Regions from separate parts of the Micromonospora sp. CPCC 206060 genome, predicted to be linked through region 1. Evidence: predicted binding sites of a transcription regulator. Region 1 holds the regulator's gene; the other holds the start of a gene.
What was found. The regulator HspR, encoded in region 1, represses chaperone genes until heat shock. The targets are predictions, from matches to a motif close to TTGAGTNNNNNNNACTCAA.
Positions count from the first base shown of each region.

Region 2: a site for HspR is predicted at 1,257-1,275, ahead of lon (endopeptidase La). Genes of this name have one in related genera too.

Region 1 is NZ_JBAKHU010000025.1:34,315-43,051, forward strand. It holds gene V6U90_RS17320 (GTPase domain-containing protein) at 1-1,587, opposite strand, end outside; gene dnaK (molecular chaperone DnaK) at 1,812-3,677, shown strand; gene grpE (nucleotide exchange factor GrpE) at 3,674-4,441, shown strand; gene dnaJ (molecular chaperone DnaJ) at 4,514-5,710, shown strand; gene V6U90_RS17340 (heat shock protein transcriptional repressor HspR) at 5,738-6,187, shown strand; gene V6U90_RS17345 (hypothetical protein) at 6,326-6,523, shown strand; gene V6U90_RS17350 (hypothetical protein) at 6,863-6,994, shown strand; partial or broken gene V6U90_RS17355 (hypothetical protein) at 7,157-7,571, opposite strand; gene V6U90_RS17360 (cation:proton antiporter) at 7,807-8,737, opposite strand, start outside.
Region 2 is NZ_JBAKHU010000038.1:726-9,462, forward strand. It holds gene V6U90_RS21650 (DUF2726 domain-containing protein) at 1-476, shown strand, start outside; gene V6U90_RS21655 (histone-like nucleoid-structuring protein Lsr2) at 709-1,056, opposite strand; gene lon (endopeptidase La) at 1,299-3,644, shown strand; gene V6U90_RS21665 (DoxX family protein) at 3,865-4,236, shown strand; gene V6U90_RS21670 (MarR family winged helix-turn-helix transcriptional regulator) at 4,402-4,878, opposite strand; gene V6U90_RS21675 (DoxX family protein) at 4,982-5,353, shown strand; gene V6U90_RS21680 (DEAD/DEAH box helicase) at 5,404-7,128, opposite strand; gene V6U90_RS21685 (hypothetical protein) at 7,297-7,482, shown strand; gene V6U90_RS21690 (family 43 glycosylhydrolase) at 7,545-8,737, opposite strand, start outside.

The DNA.
Region 1 (8,737 bases):
CGCGGCGACGGTCGTACCGGCGCCGGTGGCCACCTCCAACCCGGTCGGGATGAATGCGGTGGAGGCGAAGACGGCGATCATGACGGCGAGGCCGGTGGCGTTGACCGCGTACGCGGCGGTCCGGGCCACGAACCGCTTGTCCCCACCCTCGATGCGGACCAGCTCCAGTACCCCCCGTTGCCAGTCCCGGACCAGGCGTTCGGCCCGTTCGGTCAGCTCGGCGGAGGGCCGGGTGAGTTCCGGGGTGAGCAGGGCCGCCCCGGCCGGGTGCGCCCGCCATCCGGTGTGCGCGTGCTCGGCCGCCTCGGCGGCGACCCCGCGCAGCAGGGTCACCAGCTGCGACTCGATCGCGGTACGCAGTTCTGCGGCGGGAGCCGGCCGGCCGCTCACGGCGGCCAGCACCCGGTCCCGGAGCCGGCCGATCCGGGCCTCCAGGGTGCGGAACAGCTCGCCGGTGCCGACGTACTCCTGCCACCGGGCGAGCACTTCGCCCCGCAGCAGCCGGCCGTCGCGCAGCCCCTGCTCGACCGTGCGGTGCGCGTTGCGGTACGCCGCCCGGACCCGTTCGTCCAATGCCTCGGCGGCGGTGACCTGCTCGTCTGCGGCGGCAGCGAGCCCGGCCACCGCAGGTTGCAGGGCGGCGAGGGCACCGTCGAGGGTCTGCCGGACCACGGCGTCCCGGGCACCGGCGTCGGCGGCGAGCTGGCCGAACCAGTCCCGCAGCGGTGCCACGGTCCACTCGGGCAGCATGCCCTGACCGTCGACCACGGTCTCCGGCAGCACGAAGAGCGGAGCGGTGCCGAGGCCGTTGGCGGTGAGCATCTCGCCGAGGTGCGCGGTGATCTCGTCGGCTGCCCCGGTGGGTACCCGGTCCAGCACCAGAGCGGTCACCGTGCCCCGGGCCCGGGCGGTCCGCAGCAGCTCCCACGGGACCGCGTCGGCGTACCGGGCGGCGGTGGTGACGAAGAGCCAGAGATCGGCGGCGGCCAGGAGCTGCCCGGCCAGGGCCCGGTTCGCGTCGACCACGGAGTCGATGTCCGGTGCGTCGAGGAAGGCCAGCCCGGGGCGGAGCGCGGGTGCCGCGACGAGTTGCAGGGTGCGCGGGTCCTCACTCGGCTCGCCGGTCCGGGTCAGGCCGGGCAGCAGGTCCCCCGAACGGAACCAGGACGAGTCGGCCGGGTTGCAGACCAGCACCGGGGAGCGGGTGGTCGGGCGGAGTACCCCGGCGGCACTGACCCTGGCCTGGACGAGGCTGTTGACCAGGGTCGACTTCCCGGCTCCGGTGGAGCCGCCGACGACCACGAGCAGGGGCGCGTCGAGCCGGGCGAGTCGGGGCAGCAGGTAGTCGTCGAGCTGGGCGGTGAGCCCGGCGGCGTCCCGGCGGGCCGGCTCGGCCGACGGCAGGGCGAGCGGGAAGCGGGCCGCCCCCACGGCGGCCCGGAGGCCGGTGAGCGCGGCCGGCAGTTCCGCCGGCTGTCCCTTCCCGGGCGTGGTGGCGGTCCGGCCGGGGTTGGGGACCGGTGGATGGTTTCCGGGTACGACGGGTGGCGCACCGGGGGCCGAGGCGTCGTCGCCATGCGTCGTCACGGGATAAAGCGTGCCCGAATCAGGCAAGCCAAACAACTGACGCCCCCTATGCCCGTTGGCTTCCCCACCGGCCGGTGTCGGTAGAGTTGCGTCGGGGTGACTCAAGTCCGATTTGACGATCGCGGCGGGCATGGCAATATTGAGTCAAGTCCACTCAACTTGAGGTGGGTGTGCTGCGGGCGGTGCCCGTCACCTGCTCTACGTAACGAAGCGAGGAAGCGAAGATGGCACGTGCGGTCGGCATTGACCTCGGCACGACGAACTCCTGCGTCAGCGTCCTGGAGGGCGGCGAGCCCACCGTCATCGCCAATGCCGAGGGCTCGCGGACGACTCCTTCGATCGTCGCGTTCGCCCGCAACGGCGAGGTGCTCGTCGGTGAGGTTGCCAAGCGCCAGGCGGTGACCAACCCCGACCGGACCATCCGGTCCGTCAAGCGTGAGGTCGGCACCAACTGGACCGTCGACATCGACGGCAAGAAGTACACCCCGCAGGAGATCTCCGCGCGGACCCTGATGAAGCTCAAGCGGGACGCCGAGGCGTACCTGGGCGAGCAGATCACCGACGCGGTCATCACCGTGCCGGCGTACTTCAACGACGCCCAGCGGCAGGCCACCAAGGAGGCCGGTGAGATCGCCGGCTTCAACGTGCTGCGGATCGTCAACGAGCCGACCGCGGCGGCCCTGGCGTACGGGCTGGACAAGGGCTCCAAGGAGCAGACGGTCCTGGTCTTCGACCTCGGTGGCGGCACCTTCGACGTGTCGCTGCTGGAGTTGGCCGACGGCGTCGTCGAGGTCAAGTCGACCAGCGGCGACAACCACCTCGGTGGTGACGACTGGGACGAGCGGATCATCGACCACCTGGTGAAGACCTTCCGTGGTCAGCACGGGGTCGACCTGTCGCAGGACAAGATGGCCATGCAGCGGCTCCGCGAGGCGGCCGAGAAGGCCAAGATCGAGCTGTCTGCGGCCACCACGACCAGCATCAACCTGCCGTACATCACCGCCGGCCCGGCCTCGGCGGAGGGTGCGCCGTCCGCCCCGCTGCACCTGGACGTGACCCTGACCCGGGCCGAGTTCCAGCGGATGACCCAGGACCTGCTGGACCGCTGCAAGGGCCCGTTCGAGCAGGCGATCAAGGACGCCGGGATCAAGGTCGCCGATGTCGACCACGTGATCCTGGTCGGTGGCTCGACCCGGATGCCGGCAGTCACCGACCTGGTCAAGCAGCTCATCGGCCGGGACCCGAACAAGGGCGTGAACCCGGACGAGGTCGTCGCGGTCGGCGCCGCGCTCCAGGCCGGTGTGCTCAAGGGCGAGGTCAAGGACGTCCTGCTGCTCGACGTCACCCCGCTGAGCCTGGGCATCGAGACCAAGGGCGGCATCTTCACCAAGCTGATCGAGCGCAACACCACCATCCCGACCAAGCGCTCCGAGGTCTTCACCACCGCCGACGACAACCAGCCGTCGGTGCTGATCCAGGTCTTCCAGGGCGAGCGGGACATCGCTGCCTACAACAAGAAGCTCGGCACCTTCGAGCTGACCGGGCTGCCCCCGGCGCCGCGCGGCGTGCCGCAGATCGAGGTCACCTTCGACATCGACGCGAACGGCATCGTGAACGTCCACGCCAAGGACCTCGGTACCGGCAAGGAACAGAAGATGACCATCACCGGCGGTTCCTCGCTGCCGAAGGACGACATCGAGCGGATGCGCCGCGACGCCGAGGAGCACGCCGACGAGGACAAGCGTCGGCGTGAGGAGGCGGAGACCCGCAACCTGGCCGAGGCTCTCCAGTGGCAGACCGAGAAGTTCCTGGCCGAGAGCGGTGACAAGCTCCCCGCCGAGTCCCGGGACCAGATCAACGAGGCGCTGGGCGACCTGCGCAGCGCGCTCGGCGGTACCGACATCGAGAAGGTCAAGTCGGCGCACGAGAAGCTGGCCCAGGTCTCGCAGCAGGCCGGTTCGCTGCTCTACGCGCAGCAGGCCGAGCAGGCTCCGCAGGCTGACGCCGGTCCCGGTGCGACCGGCGCCAAGGCCGGTGGCCAGGACGACGTGGTGGACGCGGAGATTGTCGACGAGGACGGCAAGAAGTGACGGACAAGCCAGGAGCCACCGACCCGGGGGTGAAGACCACCGGGCCGGCGGCGGATGGCTCCGCACCCGACGGTGAGGCCGGTCCGCGCGTCGTCATCCGGAACAACCGGAAGATCACCGACAGCGTGCCGGTGGACGGTGACTCCGCCGGTACCCCGGTCGACGGCACCATCGGTTCGGACGCCGAGCCGGCCACCGAGGGGCTCGTCGAGGAGGTCGAGGTGGTGGTGGACGAGGTCGTCGAGACCGAGCCCGCGCCGACCGGCCCGCCGGTGGTGGACGCGCCGGCCGAGCCTGCGGAAGGCGGGCCGGCCGGGAGTGGCGCCCTCGGTGCGGAGCTGGTCGCCCTCCGGTCGGAGCTGGACGAGCGCACCCGTGACCTGCAACGGATCACTGCGGAGTACGCCAACTACCGCAAGCGGGTGGATCGGGACCGGGCCGTGGCCGCGGAGCAGACCACCGGTCAGGTGCTCTCCGCGCTGCTGCCGATCCTGGACGACCTGGACCGGGCCCGGGAGCACGGCGACCTGGTCGGGCCGTTCGGCACGGTGGCCGAGCAGCTCACCAGCGCCCTCGGCAAGTTCGGGTTGACCGTGTTCGGTGAGCAGGGCGACCCGTTCGACCCCACCCGGCACGAGGCGGTGGCGCACCAGACCTCCGCCGAGGTGACCGAGCCGACCTGCGTCCAGGTCATGCGCCGGGGCTACTCCCTCGGCGACCGGTTGCTGCGGCCCGCGATGGTCGCGGTTGCCGATCCGGAATAGCACCGTCGTGGTCGAGGTGCCCACCCCGTCGGGCGGGCACCTCGACCACGCGAATCGGGAGGGGGTGGACCGGTGAGTTCCAAGGACTGGCTGGAAAAGGACTTCTACGCCGTACTGGGGGTGGGTAAGTCCGCCACCCCTGATGAGATCAAGAAGGCGTACCGGAAGATCGCGCGCGAGTCGCATCCGGACCACAACCCGGGTGACACGCCGGCCGAGGAGCGGTTCAAGGCCGCCTCCGAGGCGTACGACGTGCTGGCCGACGAGCGTAAGCGTCGGGAGTACGACGAGATGCGCTCGCTCTTCGGCTCCGGTGCGTTCCGGCGGAACGCCCGGGGTGCCGGCGGTCCGGGCGGGGTTCCGTTCGACGTCTCCGACCTGTTCGGCGGTGCCGGGGCGCAGCCGCGTGGCGGGTTCGCTGGTGCGGGCGGTGGTGCCGGCTTCTCCGACCTGTTCAGCTCGCTCTTCACCGGTGGTGCCGGTCCCGGTCCCGGTCGGACCCGAGGTCCGGCCCGGGGGCGGGATGTCGAGGCCGAGGTGGTGCTCGACTTCGGCGACGCGGTACGCGGGGTCACGGTTCCGCTGACGCTGCGCGCAGCGGGGGTCTGCGACACCTGTCACGGTGACGGCGCCAAGCCGGGTACCCGGCCGAAGACCTGCCCGCAGTGTCACGGGTCCGGGGTGGTGACCCGCAACCAGGGTTCGTTCAGCTTCTCTGAGCCGTGCCGGGAGTGCCAGGGCGTGGGCACGGTGGTCGAGGAGAAGTGCCCGGAGTGCCACGGTACCGGCGGGGTGACCAAGACTCGGACCCTCAACGTGCGCTTCCCGGCCGGGGTGGCCGATGGGCAGCGCATCCGGCTGGCCGGCCGGGGTGAACCGGGCGACCGGGGCGGACCGGCCGGCGACCTGTTCGTCATGGTCAAGGTACGCCCCGACGAGCTGTTCGGGCGCAGTGGTGACGATCTGACCCTCACCGTCCCGATCACGTTCGCGGAGGCGGTACTCGGGGTGGATCTGCGGGTGCCGACCATGGACGGCGCGGTGACCCTGCGGGTGCCACCGGGTACCCCGAGCGGCCGGGTGCTGCGGGCCCGGGGCAAGGGTGTCGCCCGCAAGGACGGGCAGGCCGGTGACCTGCTGGTGACCCTGGACGTGGTCGTTCCGGCGCGGGTGTCGGACGAGGCGCGGGCGGCGTTGGAGACGTTCGCCGAGCACTCGCCGGCTGCTTCGCGGGAACATCTGGACGCGCGGTTGCGTCGGTTCAACTGACGGTCGGTGCAGGCGGAGGTGACCAGGATGGCGGAGGAGTTCGTCGGTTCATCGGACCCGGCGTACGAGGCCAAGGTACTGATGATCTCGGTGGCGGCCCGAATGGCGGGGATGCACCCGCAGACGTTGCGCCAGTACGACCGGCTCGGCCTGGTGCAGGCCGGCCGGGCGGCCGGCGGCGGTCGCCGGTACAGCGTGCGGGACGTGATACTGCTGCGTGAGGTGCAGCGGCTGAGTCAGGACGACGGGGTCAACCTCGCCGGCATCAAGCGGATCATCGGGCTGGAACGGCTGCTGGAGCAGGCCCAGCAGCGGGTCGCCCGGTTGGAGGCGGAGCTGGACGCCGCGTACCGGCGGATCGCCGAACTGGAGTCGATCTCGGCCTTCCCCCGACGGGATCTCGTTCCGACCACCCGCACCTCGACCGCCATGGTGGTGTGGCGGCAGACCCGGCCCACCGGGGACGGTCGGGGCTGACCGACTCCGTCCGCAGCGGCGGCCTGGCTGTCGCGGCGCTCCCGGATTCCGGTCCGCCGACGTCTCCCCGTCGGGTAGCCTTAATTCAGCTTCAAAGCACCTAATTCAGGCCTAATGGGGGCTCGGCGAGGAGGGGTGATGGCTGGATCCGAACAGGCCAGGAAGATCGCCGAGAAGGCCGAAGACCAACTGGGCAAGGTCGCGGACACGGTCAAGGAGAAGTTCGACCAACTCTCGGGCGGCCGGCTCACCGACCAGACCGACCAGGTCGGCAAAGGGCAGGACCAGGCACGGCAGCCTGCGCAGGAGAGCCAGGGCGGGAAATCCGCCCGCTGATCTGCGGCGGGTGCCGAGACGGGCGGGCCGGGATCCACGGGGGGTCCCGGCCCGTTCTGTGCGGCTTCCTGCCGACCGGACGGTGAGGGCTACGCCACACCCTGGCCGGCTGGACCGACCCGCCGCTCCCATCCCCCGGCTGGGCTCCGCTTCTCCTCGGCCTGACGGCTCCGCTCTTCCTCAGCCCGATGCTTTGCCCTGCTTCAGCGGAGGCAACACTGAGCGGGCCTCTCTGTAGCCGTCGCTGAAGCAGAGCAAAGTTGGCGCAACGCGGCGTACCCCGACGAGCTGGACCCGGTCGGCGCGGCGGCCATGGTGGGTGCGCCGGTCGGCGCGATCATGAATGCCCTGATGACCCTGGCCGGTGAACCGGACCAGTCGGCCGGGCTTTTCAACGCCGACCCGGCGCAGCTCATCGCGGAGCTGCGCCGGGCCGCAGCCGTCCCGGTCCGGGGCATCGCCGCGATCTGACCGGCCGGGGTACGGCGCGGGCGCCAGCGCCCCTCTCCGGTCGCCGGCTCCCTGCGGAGTCCGGACTCCATATTGGATCAGGCTGGTGGGCCGGGTGATCGGCGAAGTGGATCGTGTCCCGGGGAAAACCAGGTGACCGCCGCCGTCCTGTGGCGGCGTCGGCTAACCGATCCGGCGTTCCTGGCGGACCAGACCGCCCTCGCACCAGTCGTAATAGTTGAACAGGTCCGGACGGGCCAGCAGTACCCGGCTGTTGTGCGCCCAGGTCGTCATCAGCTCGTCGCCGTGCCGCTCGGCCTGCTCGACCAGCTTACGGAAGCGTCGTTTGGGATGCGCTGCCGTCCGCGGCGTAGATGTAGAGGCAGTGCAGGGCGAACCGGCGGGCCGGGCAGGCGGGATCCATCGCCAGCTCGAAGAGGGTCTGCACCAGCTGGTCACCGGCCACCAGCAGGTCCCAGTCCGGCGGCATTGCCTGCAACGGGACCGAATCGGGTTGGTACGCCCAGGCGCGCAGCTCGGCCGGGGAGGGGTCGACCGGGTTGGCGAAGCCGCGGAACGCGGACTGCGGCACGCTCACCGATGCAGACCCTCTCGCTCGTGGCCGCGCGGGCAGGACACCCAACATCCGCAGGACCAGCTGCTGCGGCGCCACCGTAACCCGGTACGGGCAGCCGGGGGAAGTGCACGACGATCGGATTCGCATCAGCCGTTGGACGCCCTGACCTGGCCGTACGGGCAGGTCAGGGCAGCCAGCGGGAGGGTTCGGCCCGGGTGGGGCCGAGTGGGCACGCGGGAGCGGCCCGGGAGGTCCGCTACTCCGGCGAGACCACCGGTACGGCGGCGCGGGCCGCCGCCCGCTGCCGGAGCCAACTCTTGAACCAGGCCAGGTCCGGTACCCGGGCCAGCAGCGGACCGGTCACCACCGTGATCAGCACGTAGGTCGCGGCGAGCGGAGCCAGTTGCGGTTCCACACTGCCGGCGGCCACGGCCAGTCCTGCGATGACGATGGAGAACTCTCCCCGGGGTACCAGTGCGAGGCCGGCACGCCAGCGTCCCGGCACCGCGATACCGACCCGTCGGGCTGCCAGGTACCCGGTGAGCGTCTTCGTCGCCATGGTGAGGATGGCCAGCGCGAGGGCGGGCAACAGCACCGGGGGGATCTCCCGGGGGTCGGTGGCCAGCCCGAAGAAGACGAAGAAGACCGTGGCGAACAGGTCCCGCAGCGGGGTGAGCAGCTCGGTCGCGTGGTGTGCGACCGGCCCGGAGAGCGCGATGCCGACCAGGAACGCGCCGACCGCCGCCGAGACCTGGAGCTTCTGGGCGATACCGGCGACCAGCAGGGTCAGCCCGAGGACGCCGAGCAGCAGTGCCTCGGCGTCCTTCGCAGAGAGCATCGCCGAGATGAAGTGCCCGTACCGGATGGCCACGACCAGCACCAGCACCACGGTGAAGACCGCGATACCGAGCGCGAGACTGCCACCGACCAGACCGGTACCGGCCAGCAACGCGGTCACCAGCGGCAGGTACAGGGCCATCGCCAGGTCCTCGATCACCAGCACCGACAGGACCACCGGGGTCTCCCGGTTACCGAGCCGGCCCAGGTCGGCGAGGACCTTGGCGATCACCCCGGACGAGGAGACCCAGGTGATGCCGGCCAGCACCACGGCCGCGACCCAACCCCAGCCGAGCAGCAGCGCGAACGCCGCGCCCGGCAGGGCGTTGAGCAGGGCGTCGATCAGCCCG
Region 2 (8,737 bases), on a different contig from region 1:
CAGCCGTGCGGGACGCCGTCGACCCGACCGACCCGCTCGCCGAACCGGCGGTCGGCTACCGGGACATCATCGGGCGACTGCCCGACGGGCGGGACGGGTTCGTCAACGATCTCGGCGCGCTGGCCCGGGCGGCGGCGGTCGACGCGTACGTCTCCCGCCGGCTCACCGATCCGATCCTGCGCGGCCTGTACGTGCACTGGGTGGACGGCCCGGCCGAGGGATGGGGCTGGGTGGAGGTGGGGGAGGGGCGCTGCCTCTTCGAGCGGGTGCTGCTCTGGCCGCACCGGTTCTCCTGCGGGGTGCCCCCGGAGCGGCTCGCCGAGGATCTGGCCGCAGTGGCGATCGGGGAGCGGCTACGGTCCGCCGATCCGGTGCCGGACGACCGGGCCGAGGTCGCCCGGCGCTTCACGGAACTGGGTCGGCGACGGGCCGAGCTGGTCGGCGGGTTCGCCTTCGACCACCTCAGCTTCGGCTGACCGGCGGGCGCTGCCCGTTCCGGCTGACCGGCGGGGCGTCCGGCCGGGGTGGATCGGCCGGGTGGCAACGTTTCGCCGCAGATCTGCCGGGTTTCGACAACGGGTTCCGCGTCGAGCCGCAGCGTTAACCGGGGAAAGCGCACGTGTCCTACGGGCCCGGCGCGCGAAATGACGGCCGGGCCGGCAGGCAGGCGGGCGGACGTGGTGGACGGGCAACGTCCGCCCGGGTGGCTCAGCGGCTCTTGTAGGCGGCGACCACGTTGGCCGGGATGCGGCCCCGGGCCGAGATCTCGAACCCGTTCTCGGCGGCCCATTCCCGGATCGCCCGGTTCTGGTCGCGGTCAATCGGTGTGGTGCCCGGTCGGCTGGCTGTGCGGGCTGGTCGGGAGGGGCTGATGCCGCCCCGGCCGATGCGGCTGCCCGCGTTGATGTACGGGTCGAGGGCCTTCCGCAGCAGGCCGGCATTCTGGTCGGACAAATCAATGGTGTAGTTGACCCCGTCGATGCCGAACTCGACGGTCCGATCGGCTTTTCCGCCGTCCAGGTCGTCGGTGAGGACGGTGATTACTTTCCTTGCCATATGTGGTTACTCCCTGTGTAACGTAGCTGTGGTTGTTAGTTTCGCCTATCGCGGCCGGAATTCGCAACAATTCCCGGAAGGTGGCCGGTAATTCCTGGCAGAATGGCGGGTCATTCGCGTTCCGGAAGCGCCGTCGACCCCCGCCCCACCCTTGCCCGTGACCCGGCTCACACTCAGGAACAAGGTCGCCGGCCGCGAACTTGAGTCGTACACGCTCAAGTTCGACTGATGGCAGGTGTGCGATGGCAACTCTTCCGGTTCTGCCCCTGACCGACGCCGTGCTGCTGCCCGGCATGGTCGTCCCGGTGACCCTCGACCCCACCACCCAGGCGGCCGTCGACGCCGCCCGCGCCAGCGGTGACAACCAGGTCATCGCCGTACCCCGGGTCGACGGTGAATATGGCTCCGTCGGCGTGACCGCCACTATCGAGAAGGTCGGCCGGCTGCCCAGCGGCGAGCCGGCCGCCGTGGTCCGGGGTCTGACCCGGGCCCGGATCGGCTCTGGCGTACCCGGCCCCGGCGCCGCGCTCTGGGTCGAGGCGCACCCGGTCGACGAACCCGCCCCGGCGGGACGGGCCCGCGAACTGGCCCGCGAGTACCGCGCCCTGGTCACCTCGGTGCTCCAGCAGCGGGGTGCCTGGCAGGTCATCGACGCCATGGAGCGGATGACCGACCTGGGCGAACTCGCCGACTCGGCCGGCTACGCGCCCTGGCTCACCCTGGCCCAGAAGACCGAACTGCTCGCCGCGCCCGATGTCACCGCCCGCCTGGAACTGCTCGTCGGCTGGGTCCGCGAGCACCTCGCCGAGCAGGAGGTCACCGAGCGGATCAACACCGATGTCCGGGAGGGACTGGAGAAGTCCCAACGGGAGTTCCTGCTCCGCCAGCAACTCGCCGCGATCCGCAAGGAACTCGGCGAGGACGAGCCGGACGGCTCCGCCGACTACCGGGCCCGGGTGGAGTCCGCCGATCTGCCGGAGAAGGTCCGCGAGGCGGCCCTGCGCGAGGTCGGACGGCTGGAACGGGCCAGCGACGCCTCACCGGAGGCGGGCTGGATCCGTACCTGGCTGGACACCGTGCTGGAGATGCCGTGGACCACGCGTACCGAGGACAACACCGACCTCGACGCGGCCCGCGCGGTGCTCGACGCCGACCACGCCGGCCTGGCCGACGTGAAGGACCGCATCCTCGAGTACCTCGCGGTGCGTAACCGGCGGGCGGCCCGCAACCTCGGGGTGGTCGGCGGCCAGGGCTCCGGCGCGGTGCTCGCGCTGGCCGGACCGCCCGGGGTCGGTAAGACCAGCCTCGGCGAGTCGGTCGCCCGTGCGCTCGGCCGGAAGTTCGTCCGGGTCTCCCTCGGCGGGGTCCGGGACGAGGCGGAGATCCGGGGTCACCGGCGCACCTACGTCGGGGCGCTGCCCGGCCGGATCGTCCGCGCCCTGCGCGAGGCCGGCTCGATGAACCCGGTGGTGCTCCTCGACGAGGTGGACAAGCTCTCCGCCGGCTACGCCGGTGACCCGGCCGCCGCCCTGCTGGAGGTGCTCGACCCGGCGCAGAACCACACCTTCCGCGACCACTACCTGGAGGTCGACCTCGACCTGTCCGACGTGCTCTTCCTGGCCACCGCCAACGTGGTGGAGACCATCCCGGGTCCGCTGCTGGACCGGATGGAACTGGTCACCCTGGACGGCTACACCGAACAGGAGAAGGTCGCCATCGCCCGCGACCACCTGCTGCCGCGCCAGCGGGAGCGGGCCGGCCTGACCGTCGACGAGGTCACCGTCACCGAGGCGGCGCTCGCCCGGATGGCCGGCGAGTACACCCGGGAGGCCGGCGTGCGGCAGCTGGAACGGGCCATCGCCCGGGTGCTGCGCAAGGTCGCGGTCACCCTGGCCGGCAACCCCGATCCGGTACGCGTCGACGCCGACGACCTGTCGGCGTACCTGGGGCGGCCGAGGTTCACCCCGGAGTCGGCGGAACGGACCGCGGTGCCCGGCGTCGCCACCGGGCTCGCCGTCACCGGGGCCGGTGGGGATGTGCTCTTCGTCGAGGCGACCAGCATGGACGGTGAGCCGGGGCTGACCCTGACCGGCCAGCTCGGTGAGGTGATGCGGGAGTCGGCGCAGATCGCCCTGTCGTACCTGCGGGCCAACGGGCGTGCCCTGGGGCTGGACCCGAACGCGCTGGCCGGGCGGCGGATCCACCTGCACGTCCCGGCGGGCGCGGTGCCCAAGGACGGCCCGAGTGCGGGCATCACCATGGTCACCGCGCTGGCCTCGCTCGCCTCCGGCCGGCCGGTACGCCCCGAGTTCGGGATGACCGGCGAGGTGACCCTGGCCGGTCGGGTACTCCCGATCGGTGGGGTCAAGCAGAAGCTGCTCGCCGCGCACCGGGCCGGACTGACCGAGGTGATCATCCCGGCGCGCAACGAGCCGGACCTGGACGACCTGCCGGCCGAGGTACGCGCGGAACTGACCGTGCACACCCTCGCCGACGTCGCCGACGTCCTCGCCCTGGCGCTACGCCCCGCCGACGCCGACACCCTCGGCGCCCCCGGCGGGTCCGGACCGGCCCTCGCCGCCGCCTGACCCACCCGTCCCGGCGGCTGCCCGACCCACCCGCTGCCGACCGTTGATCATGGACTTGTGGTGGCCCTTTTGGTGCTACTCGTGGCATTTGCGGGGCACCACAAGTCCATGATCGGCGAGGTTGTGTTGCTCCGATGACGGATCCGTGGACGGCTCAGGTGGCCAGCCGTAGCCTGCTGCTGACGATCAGCTGACGCCGGTGCCGGGGAGGGAACGCGGGGTGAACGTCCTGCTGTGGATCGTGCAGATCGGGATCGCCGTGGCCTTCACCAGCGCCGGCCTGGTCAAGCTCACCCAGTCGGTGGCGAAGCTGCGCGACGGTATGCCCTGGGCGCGGGCTGTACCGGGGTTCGCCGTGCGGGCCCTCGGTGCCGTCGAGCTGCTCACCGCCATCGGTCTGGTCGTGCCGGCCGCCACCGGGACCGCCTCGGTACTCACCCCGGTGGCGGCCCTCGTCGTCGTGCTCATCATGATCGGCTCGGTACCGGTCTTCGCCGGGACGGGTGACCGGGTGGCGATCGCACTAAGCCTGCTGGTGCTGGTCCTGGCGGCCCTGGTCGCCTGGGCCCGGTTCGGTCCGTATCCGGTCTGAGCCGGTGTCGGGCCGGAAGTCCGGTCGCGCGCCGTGCCGGCCGCCAGCCAGGTCCGGCCGTCAGTCGGGTCCGGCCGTCAGTCGGGTCCGGCCGTCAGTCGGGTCCGGCCGTCAGTGGGGCCTGACCGTCAGCCGGCCAGTCGGGTCCGGCCGTCAGTGGGCCGGTCAGCAGGCTGACCCTGGACAGGGTGGGTCGAGGCGGGCCAGCAGTGCGGTGCAGATCTCGTCGAGCTGGGACTGCTGGGTCGGGGTCAGCGCGTCGAAGACCAGCGACCGGACCTGGGCCACGTGACCGGGGGCGGCAGCCACCACCTTGTCGTACCCGGCGTCGGTCAGCACCGCGCGCCATCCCCGGCCGTCGCCCTCGGCGCGTTCCCGCCGGACCCAGCCCTGCCGTTCCAGCCGCCCGATCAGGTGGGACAGCCGCGACTGTGATCCGTTGACCAGGGCGGCCAGCTCGCTCATCCGCCGGGACCGGCCGGGCGTCTCGGAGAGCATGGCCAGTACCCCGTACCCGAACTGGGTCAGATCGGCGTCACGCTGCAACTGCGCGTCGAACTCGGCCGGCAGCAGGGTCAGGACCGCGACCAGTCGTCGCCAGAGCTGCTGCTCGTCCTGGTCCAGCCACCGGGTCGGTTCCATGCCGTCAGCATACCGTTTACTTGACGCTTCAAGTACCTGCACCTAGGGTGTCCTTGAACCTTCAAGTATCTCCGTGTGCCCATCCCTCCTTGGAGACGACATCATGAACACCCTGCTGTGGATCGTGCAGATCCTGCTGGCCCTGGTCTTCGCTGCTGCCGGCCTGGTCAAGCTCAGCCAGTCGAAGGAGCAACTCCGTACCAAGATGGCCTGGGTCGACGCGGTCCCGGCGGGGGCGGTCAAGGCGCTGGGCGCGGTCGAGGTGCTCGCCGCGATCGGGCTGATCCTGCCCGCACTCACCGGGATCGCTCCGGTGCTCACCCCGCTCGCCGCCGTCGGGCTGGTCGTCGTGATGATCGGCGCGATCGTGGTGCACGCCCGCGTCCGGGAGTACCCGGCGATCGGCGCCAACGTCGTCCTGCTGCTCCTGGCGGCGCTGGTCGCCTGGGGCCGCTTCGGCCCGTACGCCTTCTGACAGTCGATGGCGGGGGCGACCCGGTGCCCGGGCCGCCCCCCGCCGACGGCTCAGTGCTCCCGGTCGCGATCCCGGCGGACGGTGACCTTGCGGCCCTTGATGGTGCTGCCGCGCAGCCCTTCGATCACGTCGTTCGCGGCGGCGTGGGGGACCTCGACCAGCGAGAACCGGTCGGCGATCTCGATCGAGCCGATGTCCCGGCCGCGCACCTGGGTCTCCCCGGTGATCGCGCCCACCAGATCCTGCGGACGCACCCCGGCCCGCCGGCCCAACCCGATGAACAGGCAGGTCATGCCACCCGGCCGGGGCCGGCCGCCGCCGCGCCGGTCGTCCCGGCCACCGGTCTCCCGCCGGGGCCGGGCCTCCCGCTCGGCGCGGAGCGCAACCTGCGGGATCTCCTCCTCGTCCACGGTGACCCCGGCCGACTCGTGTGCCAGCTTCACCGCGGCGAGGGCCACCTCCATCACGTCGAACTCGTCGGTGAGGGTCTCCACGATCACCCGGAACGGCTCGAGATCGTCCTCCAGCAGGCTCTCGTGCAACGCGGCCCGGGTCGACTCCAGCCGCCGGGTCCGCAGGTCGGCCACGGTCGGTATCCGTTCGATCGAGATCCGCTGCCCGGTGACCCGCTCGATGGTCTTGAGCATCCGGTGTTCCCGGGGCTCGGCCAGGGTGATTGCCACCCCCTGCCGGCCGGCCCGACCGACCCGGCCGATCCGGTGCACGTACGACTCCGGCGCCGACGGCACGTCGTAGTTGACCACGTGGGTGAGCTGCTCGATGTCCAGCCCACGGGCGGCCACGTCGGTGGCCACCAGCAGGTCCGCCGTGCCGGCGCGCAACCGGCCCATCACCCGGTCCCGCTGCTCCTGGCTCATCCCGCCGTGCAGCGCCTCGGCCCGGTAGCCCCGGCCGTTCATCGTCTCGGTCAGCCGGTCCACCTCCTCCCGGCTACGGCAGAACACGATCGCCGCGGTCGGCGACTCCACGTCCAGCACCCGGCCGAGGGCAGCCGGCTTGTACGCCCGCGCCACCACGTACGCGCTCTGCCGCACCAGCGGCGCCTCACCGGAGACCGGTGCCGGGCGACCGATCTCGATGCGGACCGGTTCGCGCAGGTGCTGCCGGGCCATCCCGTCGATCCGGGCCGGCATCGTCGCCGAGAAGAGCACCGTCTGCCGCTGCTCGGGCGCGTGGGTCAGGATCGCCTCGATGTCCTCGGCGAAGCCCATGTCGAGCATCTCGTCGGCCTCGTCCAGCACCACCGTCGCCAGTCCGCCGAGGCGCAGCGTGCCCCGGGAGATGTGGTCCAGGGCCCGGCCCGGGGTGGCCACCACCACGTCCACCCCACTGTCCAGGGCGCGTAGCTGCCGGCCGATCGGCTGGCCGCCGTAGATCGGCAGCACCCGGACGCCGAGCTGCCGTCCGTACCGGTGGAACGCCTCGGAGACCTGCACCGCCAGTTCCCGGGTCGGCACCAGGACCAGCGCCACCGGATCACCGGTGGGTCGCTCCGCCGGCAGTTGGTGCAGCATGGGCAGCGCGAATGCCGCGGTCTTGCCGGTCCCGGTGGCAGCCTGGCCCAGCAGGTCGCCCCCGGCGATCAGCGGCGGGATCGCCTCCCGCTGGATCGGGGTCGGCTCCTCGTAGCCGAGGGCGCCCAGCGCGTCCAGCAGCTCGGCCCGTAACCCCAGATCGGCGAAGCTGGTGGTGTCGTCGTCGGTGTTTACCGGGGTGCTGGTCGGCGGATCGGGCCGTACGCTTTCGGAACTCATACCCGCAAGCTTTCCATCCCGCGATCGACGCGTTCCGCCGACCGCTCACCTGGCCGGTGCATGCCGGCGTGCGAGTGCCGGGAAGCCCTACCTTAGTGCTCCCGGTTCTGGCGCCGAGGGGCACGACGACATCGTGACCGATCAACAGATCCACGGCAGTCCCGGCGGGTGGACTACCGGCTGTCGTTGGGGGAGGGCAACGCCCGGATCACCGGCCGGTCCGCCTCCGTCGACGGCCGGGTTCCGCTGGAACGGCTGCTGACCGCCGCCGCTGGAACGGCTGCTGACCACCGCCGCCGGTGCGGCGGTGTGGGCACCCGGCACCGCGTGACGCACCGCGTGCCGGCCCGGTGAGCTGACAGGTGTTAAGAAGGGCCCCCTGTACAACGGAAAGCGTTAACAAGGGGCCCTTCCTTCTATCGGTACATGCGGAGGTAGTCGAACTCGGCGGTCACCGCCGGTTCGGTGCCGCCGTGCGCGACCAGCCCGATGCGCGGGGTGGTACCGGCCGGGAAGGTCCACACCCCGGACCAGGTCCAGTGCGTACCGTCCCGGCTGGACCCGGCCCGGAACTCGTGTTCGCCGTTGACCGGGTCGACCCGGTGGGCCAGCCGGAGCCAGGTCGTGGTGGCCGGGGCGCCGCCGATGTTCCCGCCGTACGCCAGCCCGTCGCCGAACGGCAGCTCGTAGCCGTACTCGACCTGCCGGGTGTTCCAGATGGCCACCTGGCTCAGCCGGGCGAACCGGTCGTCGTCGACGTACGCCACCAGACCGGCCTGCTGGTAGTTACGGACCGTCTCCTCGCCCAGGTCCAGGGTCAGCCTCGTCTCCACCACGTAGTCGCCGTCCGGCGTGTCGCGCAGCAGCACGCCGGCGGTGTTGCCCGACCCGACCAGGTCGGCTGACTGCACCGGCCAGCGCAGCGCGCCACCGGCCACGGTGACCTGGCCGTCCGGGCGGACCCACTGCCAGCCGGCGCCGACCGTGTTGCCGTCGAACTCGTCGGAGTACGCCGGCAGCAGCCCGCCGACCCGTGGCGGGGGTACCGCCCGGCGGACCGGCTGGTGCAGCCGTGCGGCACTGACGTTGTCGAACTCGGCCGGGCCGTCGGCCTGTACCCCGACCGGTCCGGCGACCGGCCGGTCCAGGCGTGCCGACACGGTGGCGACCTGGTCGCCGAGCCGGGCCGGACTCAGTTCGGCGACGAGCTGCCGGCCGCGTACCTCGACCGCCAGGTTGTGCCAGTCCCGGCCGGTGAACCCGGCCGGCAGCGGCGCGCTGCCGAGCGTCGCGCCGCCGGCGTGCACCGTGAGTCGTCCGGCGCCCGGGTCGACCAGCACCGCCACCCCACCGAGGGTCAGCCCGGCCACCCCACCGGGGGTCGGGCCAGCCGGGTCGGCGGTGGTCAGCCGCAGGTCGGTCTCGGCGCGCAGGTCGCCGCCGAGTGCCCGCCGGCTGACCAGCGTGCCGGTACCGGTGAGCCGCCCGGCTGCCTCGGTCCCGGTGACCTGCCAGCTACCGCCGGTGACCCGCCAACCGGCCAGGGTCGGCCGGTCGAAGCGGTCGTCGACGGTGCCGGTGGTCACCGGCGCGGCGGTGGGGCCGTCGG